2 regions of the Bradyrhizobium algeriense genome follow, and region 2 is predicted to be linked to the other one. Evidence: predicted binding sites of a transcription regulator. Region 2 holds the regulator's gene; the other holds the start of a gene.
The links. Region 2 encodes PhoB, which activates phosphate uptake and scavenging genes when phosphate is short. Its sites were predicted from a motif close to TGTCATNNANCTGTCAT; they were not measured.

Region 1 (7,562 bases), 5.0 Mb from region 2:
GTGATGTGGGCGAGCCCCTTGATCGCGCCGGTCTCGCGAATCGCACGCAGGCAGGATTTCACATAGAGCCGCGTCGGCGCCAGTAGCGCGCCGCCGAGCGTCATGACCGGCGAGAACGGCGCCGGCGCGTCGAAAGCCACGCGGGATTGCTCGACGATCTTGCGGACCAGCGAAAAGCCGTTGGAGTGCACCCCCGACGAGGCCAATCCGATCACCGCGTCGCCCACGGCGATATCCCCGCTGGGCAGCAGCGTGCCGCGCTCGGCGGCTCCCACCGCAAAGCCCGCGAGATCGTAATCGCCGTCCTTGTAGAGCCCAGGCATCTCAGCGGTCTCGCCGCCGATCAGGGCGCAGCCGGATTCCCGACACCCCTCGGCGACGCCGGCCACGATGGCTGCGGCCGCCTCGGGGTCGAGCTTGCCGCAGGCAAAATAGTCGAGGAAGAACAGCGGTTCCGCGCCCTGCACCACGAGGTCGTTGACCGACATCGCCACCAGGTCGATGCCGATGCCGCCATGCAGGCCGGTCTCGATCGCGATCTTGACCTTGGTGCCCACGCCGTCGGTCGCCGCCACCAGGACGGGATCCTTGAAACCCGCCGCCTTGAGGTCGAACAGGCCGCCGAATCCGCCGATTTCGGCGTCCGCGCCCGCCCGCGCGGTGGCGCGGACCATCGGCTTGATGAGATCGACCAGGCGGTTCCCCGCATCGATATCAACGCCCGAATCGGCGTAAGTGAGCCCGTTTTTGCGGTCGATCATGCCCAAATTCCAGTATGATGACGGCTGGTTACGAGGAATTCCGCGATCCTGCAATGGCTCGCAAGCGCTTGACGCATATACTATGTAGATAAGAACCGGCAGAACCCGCCAGGGGCCGGATTTAGGCCGGGAGCCGGGAAGCGACCGAGTTGAGTATTCCGAATATCATTACGCTGGGCCGCATCATTCTGGTGCCGGTCATCGTCTGGGCGATCGTTTCCAGCCAGATGGAGATTGCGTTCGCAATCTTCGTCATTGCCGGCGTCAGCGACGCCGTCGACGGCTTTCTCGCCAAGCGGTTCAACATGCAGAGCGAACTGGGCGCCCTGCTCGATCCGCTCGCCGACAAGGCGCTGCTGGTGTCGATCTATGTCGCGCTCGGCATCTGGGGCGCGGTTCCGCGCTGGATCGTCATCCTCGTGGTGTCACGGGACATCATGATCGTCACGGCCGTGATCGTGTCGTGGCTGTTCGACAAGCCGATCCCGATGAAACCGCTGATGGTGTCGAAGCTCAACACGGTGGCGCAGGTGGCGTTCGCGGCACTGGTGCTGGCGTCGCTCGGTTTCAATTTCAAACCGGCGCCTTATGACGTGATCCTGATGGGTTTTGTTACGGTCTTTACTTTGGTTTCGGTCTCGCTCTATCTCGTCGAGTGGGTGCGGCACATGAGCACGATCGAAGCGCGGTAACCGTCCTTTTTGTTTTGACGCGCTTTCTTCACGCGAACCGGTGCCCACTTCGCTAGAAAACGCTATGAAGGCCGTAAGATCCCGGCCTGGAGACTTGCGTGGCAGTCCGCGTTCAACCTCGTCAGCTAGCCCTTGCGCTGCCGCATGCGGAGAGCCTGACCCGCGACAATTTCCTCGAAGGGCCGGCCAACGAAGCCGCTCTCGCGCTGATCGAAAGCTGGCCGGACTGGCCGAACCGCATCATGCTGCTGGTGGGACCGGAGGGCTCCGGCAAAAGCCATCTCGCCGCGATCTGGGCCGAACAGGCCGGCGCGCGCGCGATATCGGCGCACGCGCTTAACCCCGCCGCCGTCCCCGGCGCACTCGCCACAGGCGCCCTGGTGGTCGACGACCTCAAGCCCGGCGATTTCGACGAACGCGCGATGTTTCACCTTCTGAACCTCGCGCGCGAGGACGAGGCCTTTGTCCTGATCACGGGGCGCGTCCCGCCTGTCGCATTCGAGGTCGAACTGCGCGATCTCAGGTCGCGGCTGCGCGCCGCGCCCGTCGTGTCGCTTTTGCCGCCCGACGACCTGCTGTTTCGCGGCCTGATCGTCAAATTCTGCGCGGACCGCCAATTGAGCATCGACGAGACGGTCGTGAGCTACCTCGTCACCCGGATCGAGCGCTCCTATGCCGCCGCCCGCCAGGCGGTCGACCTGCTGGATACCGAGGCGCTGCGGCTCGGCCGGCCGGTGACCCGGGCACTGGCTGTGGAACTGCTGCGCAACGCCTGATTGGCAAGGCGCATGCTGCGTCCTGCCGCCTTGACGGCGGCTGTCGGCGGAACATCAATGTCATTGAAACGTCATCGGCGTATCACATGCTGTGAGCTGCATTCCCCTTAAACTAGCCCTACGCCTCTCCCGAGATGGATCAAAGCCTTATGGAATCGGCGCAAGTTATTGAAATAAAAGAAAAAGAACCAGTTGTCGAGGCTCCACCCTCTATTGCCACGAGCCCGGAACGATTCATCAATCGGGAACTATCCTGGCTGCATTTCAACCGCCGGGTGCTCGAGGAATCGGTCAATCCCGGCCATCCCGTGCTGGAACGGGTCCGGTTCCTGTCGATTTCCGCCAATAACCTTGATGAGTTCTTCATGGTCCGCGTCGCCGGCATCAAGGCGCAGGTCCGTGAAGGCATTGCCGAGCGCAGCCCCGACGGCCTGACGCCGTTGGAGCAGCTCGTACTCATCAACAAGAACGTTTCGGAACTCGCCTCCGACCAGCAGGCCATCTGGCGCGATCTGCGCACCACCCTGTCGGAGGCCAGCATCGTGCTCGTCGACGGCCACGACTTCACCAAGGCGGAGCGAAGCTGGCTCGAGGATCACTTCCTCCGCAACATCTTCCCGCTGCTGACGCCGCTTGCCATCGATCCGGCGCACCCGTTCCCGTTCATCCCGAGCCTCGGCTTCACCATCGCGCTGCAGTTGTCGCGGGTATCCGACGGCAAGGCGATGAATGCGCTGATCCGCATGCCCGGCAAGATCGACCGGTTCATCCGCATGCCCGCCGGCAAGGATGGCGCGGTGCACCTGATCCCGCTGGAGCAGGCCACGGGCCTGTTCATCGGCCGTCTGTTCCCCGGCTACACCGTCAAGGGCCAGGGCGCCTTCCGCATCATCCGGGACTCCGAACTCGAAATCGAGGAAGAGGCCGAAGATCTGGTCCGCCTGTTTGAGAGTGCGCTGAAGCGACGGCGCCGGGGATCGGTGATCCGCCTCGAGATGGAAGCCAAGATGCCGGAAGCGCTGCGGGGCTTCGTGCAGCAGGCGCTTGCCGCCGACGACGATGAGGTATTTCTGGTCGACGGCGTGCTGGCGATGAACGAACTCTCGCAGCTCACGCGGCTCGACCGGCCCGACCTCGAATTCATGCCCTACGTGCCGCGCCATCCCGAGCGGGTGCGCGACCATGGTGGCGACATCTTCGCCGCGATCCGGCAGAAGGACCTGATCGTCCATCACCCTTACGAATCCTTCGACGTCGTCGTGCAGTTCCTGCAACAGGCGGCACGCGACCCCGACGTGGTCGCCATCAAGCAGACGCTCTACCGCACTTCGAACAATTCGCCGATCGTGCGCGCGCTCGCCGAGGCTGCGGAAGCCGGCAAATCGGTAACCGCCCTGATCGAGTTGAAGGCGCGGTTCGACGAGGAAGCCAATATCCGCTGGGCGCGCGACCTCGAACGCGCCGGCGTGCAAGTGGTGTACGGCTTTCTCGAACTGAAGACCCACGCCAAGCTGTCGATGGTGGTGCGGCGCGAGGGCGGCAACCTGACGACCTACGTCCATACCGGCACCGGCAACTACCATCCGGTGACGGCGCGCATCTATACCGATCTTTCCTACTTCACTTCGGACCCGATCATCGGCCGCGATGCGGCACGCGTGTTCAACTACATCACCGGCTATGCCGAGCCGAGCGACATCGAGCGGATGGCGGTGTCGCCGCTGACGCTACGCAAGCGCATCATCGAACATATCAAGGGCGAGGCCAATCACGCCAGGCACGGCAAGCCGGGCGTGATCTGGATGAAGATGAACTCGCTGGTCGACCCTGATGTCATCGACGCGCTGTACGAGGCCTCGCAAGCGGGCGTGTCGATCGAACTGGTGGTGCGCGGCATCTGCTGTCTGCGGCCGGGCATTCCAGGACTTTCCGAGAACATCCGGGTCAAATCCATCATCGGCCGATTCCTGGAGCATGGCCGAATCTACTGCTTTGGTATGGGGCAAGGCCTGCCCGGCCCGAAGGCGGCTGTGTATATCTCGTCCGCCGACATGATGCCGCGGAACCTCGACCGCCGCGTTGAAATCCTCTGTCCATTGCAAAATCCCACGGTGCATCAGCAGGTTCTCGAACAGATCATGGTCGCGAACCTGAAGGATACCGAGCAGAGCTGGCAGTTGTTGCCGGACGGGTCGTCAACGCGTATGAAGGCCGCGAAAGGCGAAGAGCCGTTCAATCTACACAACTATTTCATGACGAATCCGAGTCTGTCAGGCCGTGGAAAGTCTCTCAAGGAATCTTCGCCGCGCCGCCTTACGCGCCGTAACGAACGCCAGCAATCCCCATAAGGAGTTCCGGCTGTGAAGCGACCGCGCAAGCGCGCTTCCAGCGTCGCCGTCATCGACATCGGTTCGAACTCGGTTCGTCTCGTCGTCTATGAGACGATGGCGCGCAGCCTCGTCACCATCTTCAACGAAAAGGCGCTGTGCGGGCTCGGCCGCGAGGTGCAGAGCACCGGCCTTTTGGCCGAGGACGCGGTTGCCAAGGCGCTGACGGCGCTGCGGCGATTCCGGGCGCTGTGCCGCATCCAGCAGGTGGGACGCGTCTTCGCCATCGCCACTGCGGCCTGCCGCGACGCCAAGAACGGTCCCGACTTCATCGCCAAGGCCGAGCGCATCTGCGGCGCCAGCATTGAAATCCTGTCGGGGCCGCGCGAGGCAAAACTTTCCGCACTCGGCGTCGTCTCCGGCATCCACAATCCCGACGGCATCGTCGGCGATCTCGGCGGCGGCTCGCTCGAACTGATCGACGTGCAGAAAAACCGCGTCCACAGCGGCGTCACGCTGCCGCTGGGAAGCCTGGCGCTGCAGGACCTGTCGGACAAATCGCTGAAGCGCGCCGAACGCATTGTCAGCAGCAATCTGTCCGACGTGGCCCAGCTCAAGGCCGGCAGTGGCCGCACCTTCTACGCCGTCGGCGGCACCTGGCGCGCGCTGGCGCGCATCCACATCGTCCAGAGCGGCTATCCGCTGCGGGTGATGCACGGCTATGAGTTGCCGGCCGCCGACGCGCTGGATTTCGCGCGGCGCCTGCGCCGGCTCGCGGCGGCCAACATGCTCGCCGATATCGAAGTGGTCGCCGACGCCCGGCGTCCGCTCCTCACCTATGCGGCGCTGGTGCTCGAATACATCATCCGCGTCGGCAAGCCGAAGACAATCGTGTTTTCGACCTTCGGCGTGCGCGAAGGCCTGCTCTACGAGATGCTGCCGCCGCAGGAGCGTGCCAAGGACGGATTCATCTGCGCCGCGCAAACCCTCAACGGGCTACTTTCGCGCTCCGCGCGCCACGCCGAGGAACTGGTGGCCTGGACCGACCGGCTGGTGCGAGTCGTGAAGTTGCGGGAGACCGAGGAAGACCGCCGCCTGCGCCACGCCGCCTGCCTGCTCTCCGACATCGGATGGCGGGTGCATCCCGACCATCGCGGCGAGGAAACGCTGAGCCTGATCACCAACGGCAATTTCGGCTCGATCAGCCACCAGGGCCGCGCCTTTGTCGCGCTGTCGGTGTTTTATCGCTACGCCGGCTTGAGCGAGGAAAACGAGCCGCCGACCCAGGTCCGCGAACTGGTGCCGCCCGCCATGAACGAGCGCGCGCGCGTGCTCGGCGCGGCGTTCCGCGTCGCCCATCTGATCTCGGCGGCGCGCACCGGCGTGCTGCCGGCGACGCATTTCCGCAGCGGCAGCCGCAAGCTGATGCTGGTGTTCGAGCATCGCATGGTCGATCTCGTCGCCGACCGCGTCGGCAGCCGCTTCAAGCAACTGGCGCGGCTGGTCGGCCGCACCGGCTCGATCGTGCGGAACTGACGGGCTGAACGGCGCCGGCTAGGTAAGTCGAGATTGATTGATGTGGCTTACTCGACGTCCGCCATGCCCCGACAGCGACCAAATTCTGCATCGCCGGCACCATTGGACCGCCTCATCCAGAAGATTGGCGCTCCAGAAGACACACCCGTCCCTCACCAAGGGATGTAGGCCCCAAGGTCCTCGTGCTCGGTCTAGCGGCTGGATGGCCGTCCGCGCTCCTGGGGCGGCTGCGACGGCTATCCAGCCGCTGGCGCCGAGATCGCCGCTAAAGTAACATTCCACCGGATCGCTCGACGGGGACTGATTGGTCGCACTGGTTGGTGCGGCCCGTTTTCACGGGGTCCACGACGGGGCTGCCTCTGAGGGTCAGCTGATGGCCACTGCAATGACCAGCGTCTCGTCTCCGCCAAGGCCGACGCCGCCCCGGGCGTATTTGGCCGTTATCCGCACCATCGACAAGTTCACGGAGTGGACCGGCCACCTCTTCGTGCTTCTGCTGATTCCCCTGATCTTCGCAAACGTGATCGAAGTTTTTGCCCGATACGTGCTCAGCGACCCAACGATCTGGGCCCTCGATATAACGACGATGTCGTACGCGGCCCTCTTCATGTTGGGGTCCGCATTGGCGCTCCTGAAGGGCGCTCACGTCCGCACCGACATGTTGTGGGCAGCGTTCTCGGACCGAACCAAGGGCATGATCGACAGCCTGGCGTTTCTGCTGTTCTTCCTGCCGACGATGGCCGTGTTGTTCGTCATCTCGATTGACGACTTCCTGTACTCGGTTTCGATCGACGAGCGCTCGAGCTCCGGTGCGTGGACGCCGATCTTGTGGCCGCTGCGCGGCATTATTCCGCTGGCTGCCTTCATGCTGCTCTTGCAGGGCATCTCGGAGCTCATGAAGAGCCTCTGGGCCTGGCGAACCGGCGAGTTCTTGACCAGGCACGAGAAGATCGAGGTGTGAAGCATGAGCTTTACCGAGACCCTCGGACTCATCATGCTCGTCGGCATGGTCGCGGTCATCTTCATCGGTTTCCCGATCTCCTTCACGCTGCTATTTCTCGCCCTCGTCTTCGGTGGGCTCGGGCTGGGGTGGGAGCAGACGTTCAATCTGGCCTATCTGCAGATCTGGGGCACGATGAAGGACGAGATCTTTCCTGCCGTGCCGCTGTTCATCTTCATGGGCTATATGACCGAGCAGGCCGGGCTCATGGAGCGGCTCTTCGGAGCGCTGCGCAGCCTTCTCGCGTCGGTGCGCGGCTCGCTTTATCTGGCGGTGATCCTGACGGCGACGATCTTCGCCATGGCGACAGGCATCGTCGGCGCCGCCGTGACCGTGCTCGGCGTCATGGCCGCCCCGATGATGATCAAGGCCGGCTATGATGCCCGACTATCGTCCGGTGCTATCGCCGCCGGAGGTACGCTTGGCATTCTGATCCCGCCCAGCGTGATGTTGGTGGTAATGGGCCCGAC
Region 2 (7,562 bases):
TCTTCATATTGGGCCCGTTCCTGGCCAACACCTTCCAGCCCTTCATGATCAGCGTGTTCGACGGCGTCCCCGTGCTGGGCACGATCTTCGCCGGTCCCCCGTCCTATCTCAGCCTGTTCAACGCCGCGCTGATCCTTGCGATCATGGTGCTGCCCTTCATCACCGCGATCTCGGTCGACGTCTTCAAGACGGTGCCGCCGGTGCTGAAGGAAGCCGCCTATGGCGTCGGCTGCACCACCTGGGAAGTCGTTCGCAACGTCGTCATCCCCTACACAAGGGTCGGCGTGATCGGCGGCATCATGCTGGCGCTTGGCCGCGCGCTCGGCGAGACGATGGCGGTCACCTTCATCATCGGCAATTCGTTCAAGATCCAGTCCTCGATCTTCGCGCCGGGCACCACGATCTCAGCCGCCATCGCGTCCGAATTCGCCGAGAGCGACGGGCTGCATCAATCCGGCCTGATCCTGCTTGGTCTCTTGCTGTTCGTTCTGACGTTCTTCGTGCTCGCAGCCGCGCGGCTGATGCTGATGCGGCTGGAAAAGAAGGCGGGGAACTAGCACCATGAACCCGATTTACGCATCCCGCCGCCGCAACAATATCATCATCAAGTTCCTGTGCCTGGGAGCTGCGCTGTTCGGCGTGACCTGGCTGGCGCTGATCCTGTTCACGCTGTTCTACAACGGCCTTGCCGGCTTGAATCTTGCCGTCTTCACCCAGGATACGCCGCCGCCGGGTTCGACCGATGGCGGCCTGCGCAACGCCATCATCGGCTCGATCATGATGACCGTGATCGGGGTCGGCATCGGCGCGCCGCTCGGCCTGTTCGCCGGCACGTACCTCGCCGAATACGGCAAGCACGACAGGCTCACCTCGGTGATCCGCTTCATCAACGACATCCTGCTGAGCGCGCCGTCGATCATTATCGGCCTGTTCATCTACGGCGCCATCGTGGTGCCGATGGGCGGCTTCTCGGCCTTTGCCGGCTGTCTGGCGCTCGCCGTGATCGTGATCCCCGTCGTGGTGCGCACCACCGAGGACATGCTGGGGCTGGTGCCCAATCCGCTGCGCGAGGCGGCCTCCGCGCTCGGCCTGCCGCGCTCGCTGGTGATCCGGCGGATCGCCTATCGTGCGGCCCGCTCAGGCCTGATCACCGGCGTGCTGCTCGCCACCGCCCGCGTCGCCGGTGAAACCGCGCCGCTGCTGTTCACCGCGCTTTCGAACCAGTTCTTCAGCCTGGACATGACCAAGACGATGGCCAACCTGCCGGTCACCATCAACAACTTCGTGCAGAGCCCCTATGTCTACTGGAAACAGCTCGCCTGGAGCGGGGCGCTCTTGATCACGCTCACCGTACTTGCCCTGAATATTGGCGCGCGCATTCTCGGCGCCGAGAGGACATCCAAATGACCGATCTCTCCGTATCCGTGAGTTCCGCGAGCGGGCCCGTTCCGCAGGTGGCGCTGCCCGAGGCCGCGCCCAAGGTGACCGCCCGCGGCCTGAACTTTTACTATGGCGACCATCACGCGCTGAAGAACATCAACCTGACGCTCGGCACCCACCGCGTCACCGCCTTCATCGGCCCGTCCGGCTGCGGCAAGTCCACGCTGCTGCGGATCTTCAACCGGATGTACGATCTCTATCCCGGCCAGAAGGCGACCGGGCAATTGATGCTCGACCAGACCAACATCCTCGACCCCAAGCTCGACCTCAATCTGCTGCGGGCCCGCGTCGGCATGGTGTTCCAGAAGCCGACGCCGTTCCCGATGACGATCTACGAAAACATCGCCTTCGGCATCCGCCTCTATGAGAAGATCTCCAAGTCCGAGATGGATGGCCGGGTCGAGAAGGCGCTGCGCGGCGGCGCGCTGTGGAACGAGGTCAAGGACAAGCTGAACGCCTCGGGCCTCTCGCTGTCCGGCGGCCAGCAGCAGCGGCTCTGCATCGCGCGCACGGTCGCGGTGCGGCCCGAGGTGATTTTGTTCGACGAGCCGTGCTCGGCGCTAGACCCGATCTCGACCGCCAAGATCGAGGAACTGATCCAGGAACTGGCGGAGGATTACACCATCGCCATCGTCACCCATAACATGCAGCAGGCGGCCCGCGTCTCGGACAAAACCGCCTTCATGTATCTCGGCGAGCTGATCGAGTTCGACGACACCAACAGGATTTTTACCTCGCCGAGCGATCGACGCACCCAGGACTACATCACCGGCCGGTTCGGTTGAGGAGATAACACATGGCTTCTGAACACACCGCCAAGGCATTTGACAGCGATCTTCAGGAATTGACCCGCCTGGTCGCCGAGATGGGCGGCCTGGTCGAGCGCATGATCACCGAATCCGTCGATGCGCTGATCCGCCGCGACGTCGCGCTCGGCAAGCGCGTTGTCGCTGCCGACGTTGAAATCGACCGCCTGCAGCATGCAATCGAGGAACGCGCGGTGCTGACCATCGCGCGGCGCCAGCCGATGGCGATCGACCTGCGCGAAATCGTCGGCGCCATGCGGGTTGCTACCGATCTGGAGCGGATCGGCGACCTCGCCAAGAACATGGGCAAGCGGGTCGCCGCGCTGGAGAACGATTTCCAGCCGCTGAAGCTGATCCGCGGCCTCGAGCACATGACCGATCTGGTGCAGTCGCAGGTCAAGTCGGTGCTGGATGCCTATGCGGCGCACGACCTGCCGGCGGCTATGGCGGTCTGGAAGGGCGACGAGGAAGTCGACGCCATCTGCACCTCGCTGTTCCGCGAACTCCTCACCTACATGATGGAGGATCCGCGCAACATCTCGTTCTGCATTCATTTGATGTTCTGCGCCAAGAACATCGAACGGATCGGCGACCACGCCACCAACATCGCCGAAACCGTATTCTACATGATCGAGGGACAGCAGATGCTCGACCAGCGCCCCAAGGGCGACATGACGACGTTTGCGACCACGATACCGAATAGCTGAGGGATACAAGAATGAGCGCGCGCATAATGGTGGTCGAGGACGAGGAAGCGCTGACCACGCTGTTGCGCTACAACCTCGATGCTGAAGGCTATGACGTCGAAACCGTCGCCCGCGGCGACGACGCCGATACGCGGCTGAAGGAGCGCGTGCCGGATCTCGTCGTGCTCGACTGGATGCTGCCGGGGCTGTCAGGCATCGAACTCTGCCGCCGCCTGCGCGCCCGGCCGGAGACCAAGCAATTGCCGATCATCATGCTCACGGCACGCGGCGAGGAGAGCGAGCGGGTGCGGGGCCTGGCGACCGGCGCCGACGATTACATCGTCAAGCCGTTCTCGGTGCCGGAGCTGCTGGCGCGGGTGAAGGGCCTGCTGCGGCGGGCAAGTCCCGAGCGGCTCGCCACCGTGCTCACCTATGGCGACATCGAACTCGACCGCGAAAAACGCCGCGTCGCGCGTTCGGGCCGCTCCATCGATCTCGGCCCGACCGAGTATCGCCTGCTGGAATTTTTTCTCGAGCATCCCGGCCGCGTCTTCAGCCGCGAGCAGTTGCTCGACAGCGTCTGGGGCCGCGACATCTATATCGACGAGCGCACCGTTGACGTCCATATCGGCCGCCTGCGCAAACTGCTCAACCCGGGCCGCGAACAGGACCCGATCCGCACCGTGCGCGGCGCGGGTTATGCGCTGGATGACAGGTTTGCGAAGGTGGAGTAGGGCGCGACCGAAGTCAGCCCCGCGCAAGAACGATATCGAAATTCAGAACGCGATGGTCTGCTCCATCTTCCGATGGAAGTGGCTCTGCAATCAGCAGATCGGGACGCAGCGCAGCGTTGAGCAGCCTGTCGCAGGCATTGAGCGGCTCGCCGGGAAAATACATCTGGGTGATCAGCCGCTCGAATCGGCCGTGAACTTCGAAGTGGATATGAGGCGGGCGCATCCAATCTGGACCTGCGGGATAAGCTCCAGGCTTGACGGTTTTGATCCGATAGACGCCGTCGCTATCAGATAGAATGCCGACGCAACCGACAAAGTGGGGATCGAGCGGCGCAGGATTTAGGTCGTTGGCATGCACGTAGCGGCCAAAGCTGTTGGCCTGCCAGATCGTGACGGGTACCCCGCGAACGGGTTCGCCGTCGAGATTGAGCACCCTCCCTGTGACCTCGATGATTTCTCCCTGCGCACACCCCTCGAAACCCTTGACCGAGGTCAGGTCGGCCTGTGAGGCCGGCGTCTGCCCGGTCGGGAAGTAGGGACCGAGAATCTGGTCCGGTGTCCGGTGCAGCCGCGTGCCCGTTGAGTTGTCCATGACCCCCTCAATCTTCTGGCGTAAAGCCGGAGGCCTGGACAATTGGGGCCCAACGGTCGAAATCGGATTTGATCAGTTGCGCAAATTCCTTCGGCGTTTGGCCGGCGGGATCTACGGAAAGCTTGGCCAAGGCCGTTTTGAAGGCGTCGGTGTTCACCACCGCGCGGATCGCCTCATTGAGGCGGTTCACCGTTCCGGCAGGCGTATTTGCCGGAACGAAGACGCCAAACCACTCGTTGGCTTCGAGCGCGGAATATCCGGCCTCCCGAACCGTCGGCACATCGAGAAGCAGCGGGGATCGTTGCGATCCAGTTGTCGCCAGTGCCCTTATGGCGCCGGATTGCACATGCGGCAGTGCAGTGCCGATTGGATAGATCGTAGCGGCGATTTGACCGCCGATCAGATCCTGAATGCCGCCGGGGCCGCCATAGGGCAGATGCACGAATTCGAACCTGCCCGCTTTGGCCAGGCTCACGCCGGTGAAGTGCAGCATCGACCCGGCCGCCGCCGTACCGTAGGTGGCTTGCTTGGGATTAGCCGCGCACCATTTCACGAAATCGGCCAGCGTCCTGACGTCGGCAGGCACCATCGGACCGATGGTGATCAGAAATGGAAAGGAGCAGACTGTGGTGACGGGAGCGAAATCCTTGAACGCATCATAGCCCAGCGACTTGTAGACGTGGGGAAATACGGCGAAGCTGGAGGCGGGCGTCAGGATCATCGCCGTGCCATCGGCCGGGCCGCTTTTCAGCGCGCCGAGCGCCAGACGCCCGCCGGCGCCGGGACGATTGTCGACGATGAATGAAAGTGATTGATCCTTCATTCCCTCAACGAGCCTCCTCGCAATCACGTCGATCGCGCCCCCCGCACCGAACCCCACCAGCATCCGCGAAGCTGTCTGGGCGCTCGCCATGCGGATCGCGTCGGGGACAATGGCGGCGAGGCCGCCCGCGCACGCCATCGATACGAATCTTCGCTTCGTGATCATGTGATCGTCCTTCTCCAGCGAATTTGTCCGGTCGGTCATCATCGAACCGCCGCCAACTCTGGTCGACCGGGGCATTATCTGGTAGACCGAAAATTGCGGCATCCCTGTAACCGCTGGGTTAAGCCCGAATGGACTGGTCGGATCGAATTGGCCGCCGCATCAAGTTGCGGGACCTTCATATTGTGATGGCGGTTGCCGACACCGGCAGCATGGCGAAGGCGGCTGCCAGGCTCAGAATTTCACATCCTGCCGTCTCCAAGGCGATATCCGAAATTGAAGGCACGCTCGGCGTGCGATTGTTCGATCGAGGCTCGCAGGGCGCCGAACTCACGGCCTATGGCGAGGTGTTGCTTCGATGCGGCATCAATGTCTTCGACGAGATGCAACAAGGCCTTCGCTCGCTCCAACATTTGTCCGATCCAAACTCGGGCGAGGTGAGGGTGGGATGCACCGACATCATTCTGCACAGCCTGGTGCCGGCTATCGTGCGGGAATTTTCCAAGGCACATCCCGGCGTTCAGCTTGACGTGAAGCTGACCAATCCGGGTGGACATCAAATTCAGGAACTGCGCGAGCGCAAAATTGATCTGCTGATTACGAGAGCCACGGGACAGCACGAGGACTTCCATTCCGAAGTCCTGTTCGATGAACCCTTTGTCTTCGTTGTGGGGGCGCAAAGTGAATTGGCGCGAAAGCGCCGAATTGACCTCACGGACATCATTAAGGGCAATTGGGTCCTGCCACCCTATGACAGCGCGCCAGGCGCGCTCGTTGGCGAGGTATTTCGAGCGAATGGCTTTTCGCCACCGAAGCCGTTGGTCAAAACGATAGCTATTCAGCTCACCGTGTCGCTTATTGCGAGCGGAGAATTTGTAGGAATTCTTCCCATGTCCGTCGCGGCATTAAGCGCGCATCAAGCCGCTTTGAGGGTTTTGCCGTTAAAATCGGCGGGCCCACGGATTTCGGCCGAAATCGTATTTTTGAAGAATCGAACGCTTGGCCCTGCGGTCGCGTCGTTTATCGATTGCACGCGGGAAGTCACGAAATCGCTTGTCCGCGTGCGGCGTTGATTGTTGAAACGGGCTGGCGCACCAGCCAAACCTGACCACGAACGTCTGTGGTTATGGGTCCCGGCTCAAGGCCGGGACGATAGCAACTACCTCGTCGGCTTCGGCTGCTGCCTGCGCCGGTCGGCAGCCGGCTGATACGCAACGCGCGAGTGATGCGCGCAATAGGGCAGGCCCGCGAGTGCCTTGCCGCCGCAGAAGAAAAATTCCGGGCTTGAGGGATCGCCGACCGGCCAGTGGCAGGTGGCTTCGTTCAGTTCGAGCAGCGACAGCCGCTGGCTCATAGGCACCACATTGTCGACGGCGATCGGATCGGGCTCCATCTCGACCTCGAAGGCATGCGCCAGCGCGGTGTTGCCGCGCGAGACCGGGCGCGACACCCGCATCATCTGCTGGGCCGGACGCGCCTTGCGCTGCCGCGGGGCGGCCGAGGAGGGGCTCTTGGCGCGGCCGGACAAGCCCAGCCGGTGCACTTTGCCGATCACTGCGTTTCGCGTCACATTTCCGAGTTCCGCGGCGATCTGGCTGGCCGATAATCCGGCTTCCCAGAGCTTTTTCAGCTGCTCGACGCGATCGTCGGACCAGGTCAATACCGTCATCGTATTCTTCCCTTCGCATCGCGCCGGCCAATCAGGGGCAGCGCTGGCGACGTCATTCGTCTCTAAAATCCCTGCGGTCAGAATCCCTTAGCCCTCGCCGGGCGCGGAAACCGGCCCGAACGTCTACGCTGTACAAAATGGACTCTTGGGATCAGAACTGCCGCACGAGATGTCGTACCCGACAGCCCAAAAGCTACAATATGGCGTGACTCCGGCGCAAGAGTCCGGGCCCGCGCGTCCACATGTTCCGACATCTAGGCATTGCACTGCGTGTTTTCCACCACACCGCAATCCTACGGATTCTCCCATCTTGCAGTGCAGGAGAGGCGGCTTCGTGGCGTGTTGACAGCGCCCCCCGCCCACATAGAATGCCTCCTACGTGCCGCCCTTAAGAGGCGGCACGTTTCGTTTTCGCAAGACCGGCCGTTGCCGCCTTCGCGCCACTGCACGCGTGTGCTCCGCGGCAGGTCTTGAAAGCGGGTCTCAAACCTTCAGTGCAAACCATTTGTGATCGCCATGACCAATAGCGCCACGTCGCATCTGCTCCCCGTCTTCGCCAGGGTCGATCTCGGCTTCGAACGCGGCGAGGGCTGCTGGCTGACCGCAACCAATGGCGAGCGCTATCTCGACTTCACCTCGGGCGTTGCGGT

Region 1: V1286_RS13370 (RNA degradosome polyphosphate kinase) is a predicted target of PhoB. The motif match lies at 2,288-2,304, and genes of this name have one in related genera.

The regions. Positions count from the first base shown of each region.
Region 1 is NZ_JAZHRV010000001.1:2,716,108-2,723,669, reverse strand. It holds gene purM (phosphoribosylformylglycinamidine cyclo-ligase) at 1-761, opposite strand, end outside; gene V1286_RS13380 (CDP-alcohol phosphatidyltransferase family protein) at 911-1,453, shown strand; gene V1286_RS13375 (P-loop NTPase family protein) at 1,552-2,229, shown strand; gene V1286_RS13370 (RNA degradosome polyphosphate kinase) at 2,379-4,577, shown strand; gene ppx (exopolyphosphatase) at 4,590-6,092, shown strand; gene V1286_RS13360 (TRAP transporter small permease subunit) at 6,466-7,053, shown strand; gene V1286_RS13355 (TRAP transporter large permease) at 7,057-7,562, shown strand, end outside.
Region 2 is NZ_JAZHRV010000001.1:7,757,559-7,765,120, forward strand. It holds gene pstC (phosphate ABC transporter permease subunit PstC) at 1-557, shown strand, start outside; gene pstA (phosphate ABC transporter permease PstA) at 562-1,407, shown strand; gene pstB (phosphate ABC transporter ATP-binding protein PstB) at 1,404-2,225, shown strand; gene phoU (phosphate signaling complex protein PhoU) at 2,237-2,953, shown strand; gene phoB (phosphate regulon transcriptional regulator PhoB) at 2,965-3,666, shown strand; gene V1286_RS37190 (protocatechuate 3,4-dioxygenase) at 3,680-4,258, opposite strand; gene V1286_RS37195 (tripartite tricarboxylate transporter substrate-binding protein) at 4,266-5,285, opposite strand; gene V1286_RS37200 (LysR family transcriptional regulator) at 5,375-6,316, shown strand; gene V1286_RS37205 (GcrA family cell cycle regulator) at 6,403-6,912, opposite strand; gene V1286_RS37210 (aspartate aminotransferase family protein) at 7,429-7,562, shown strand, end outside.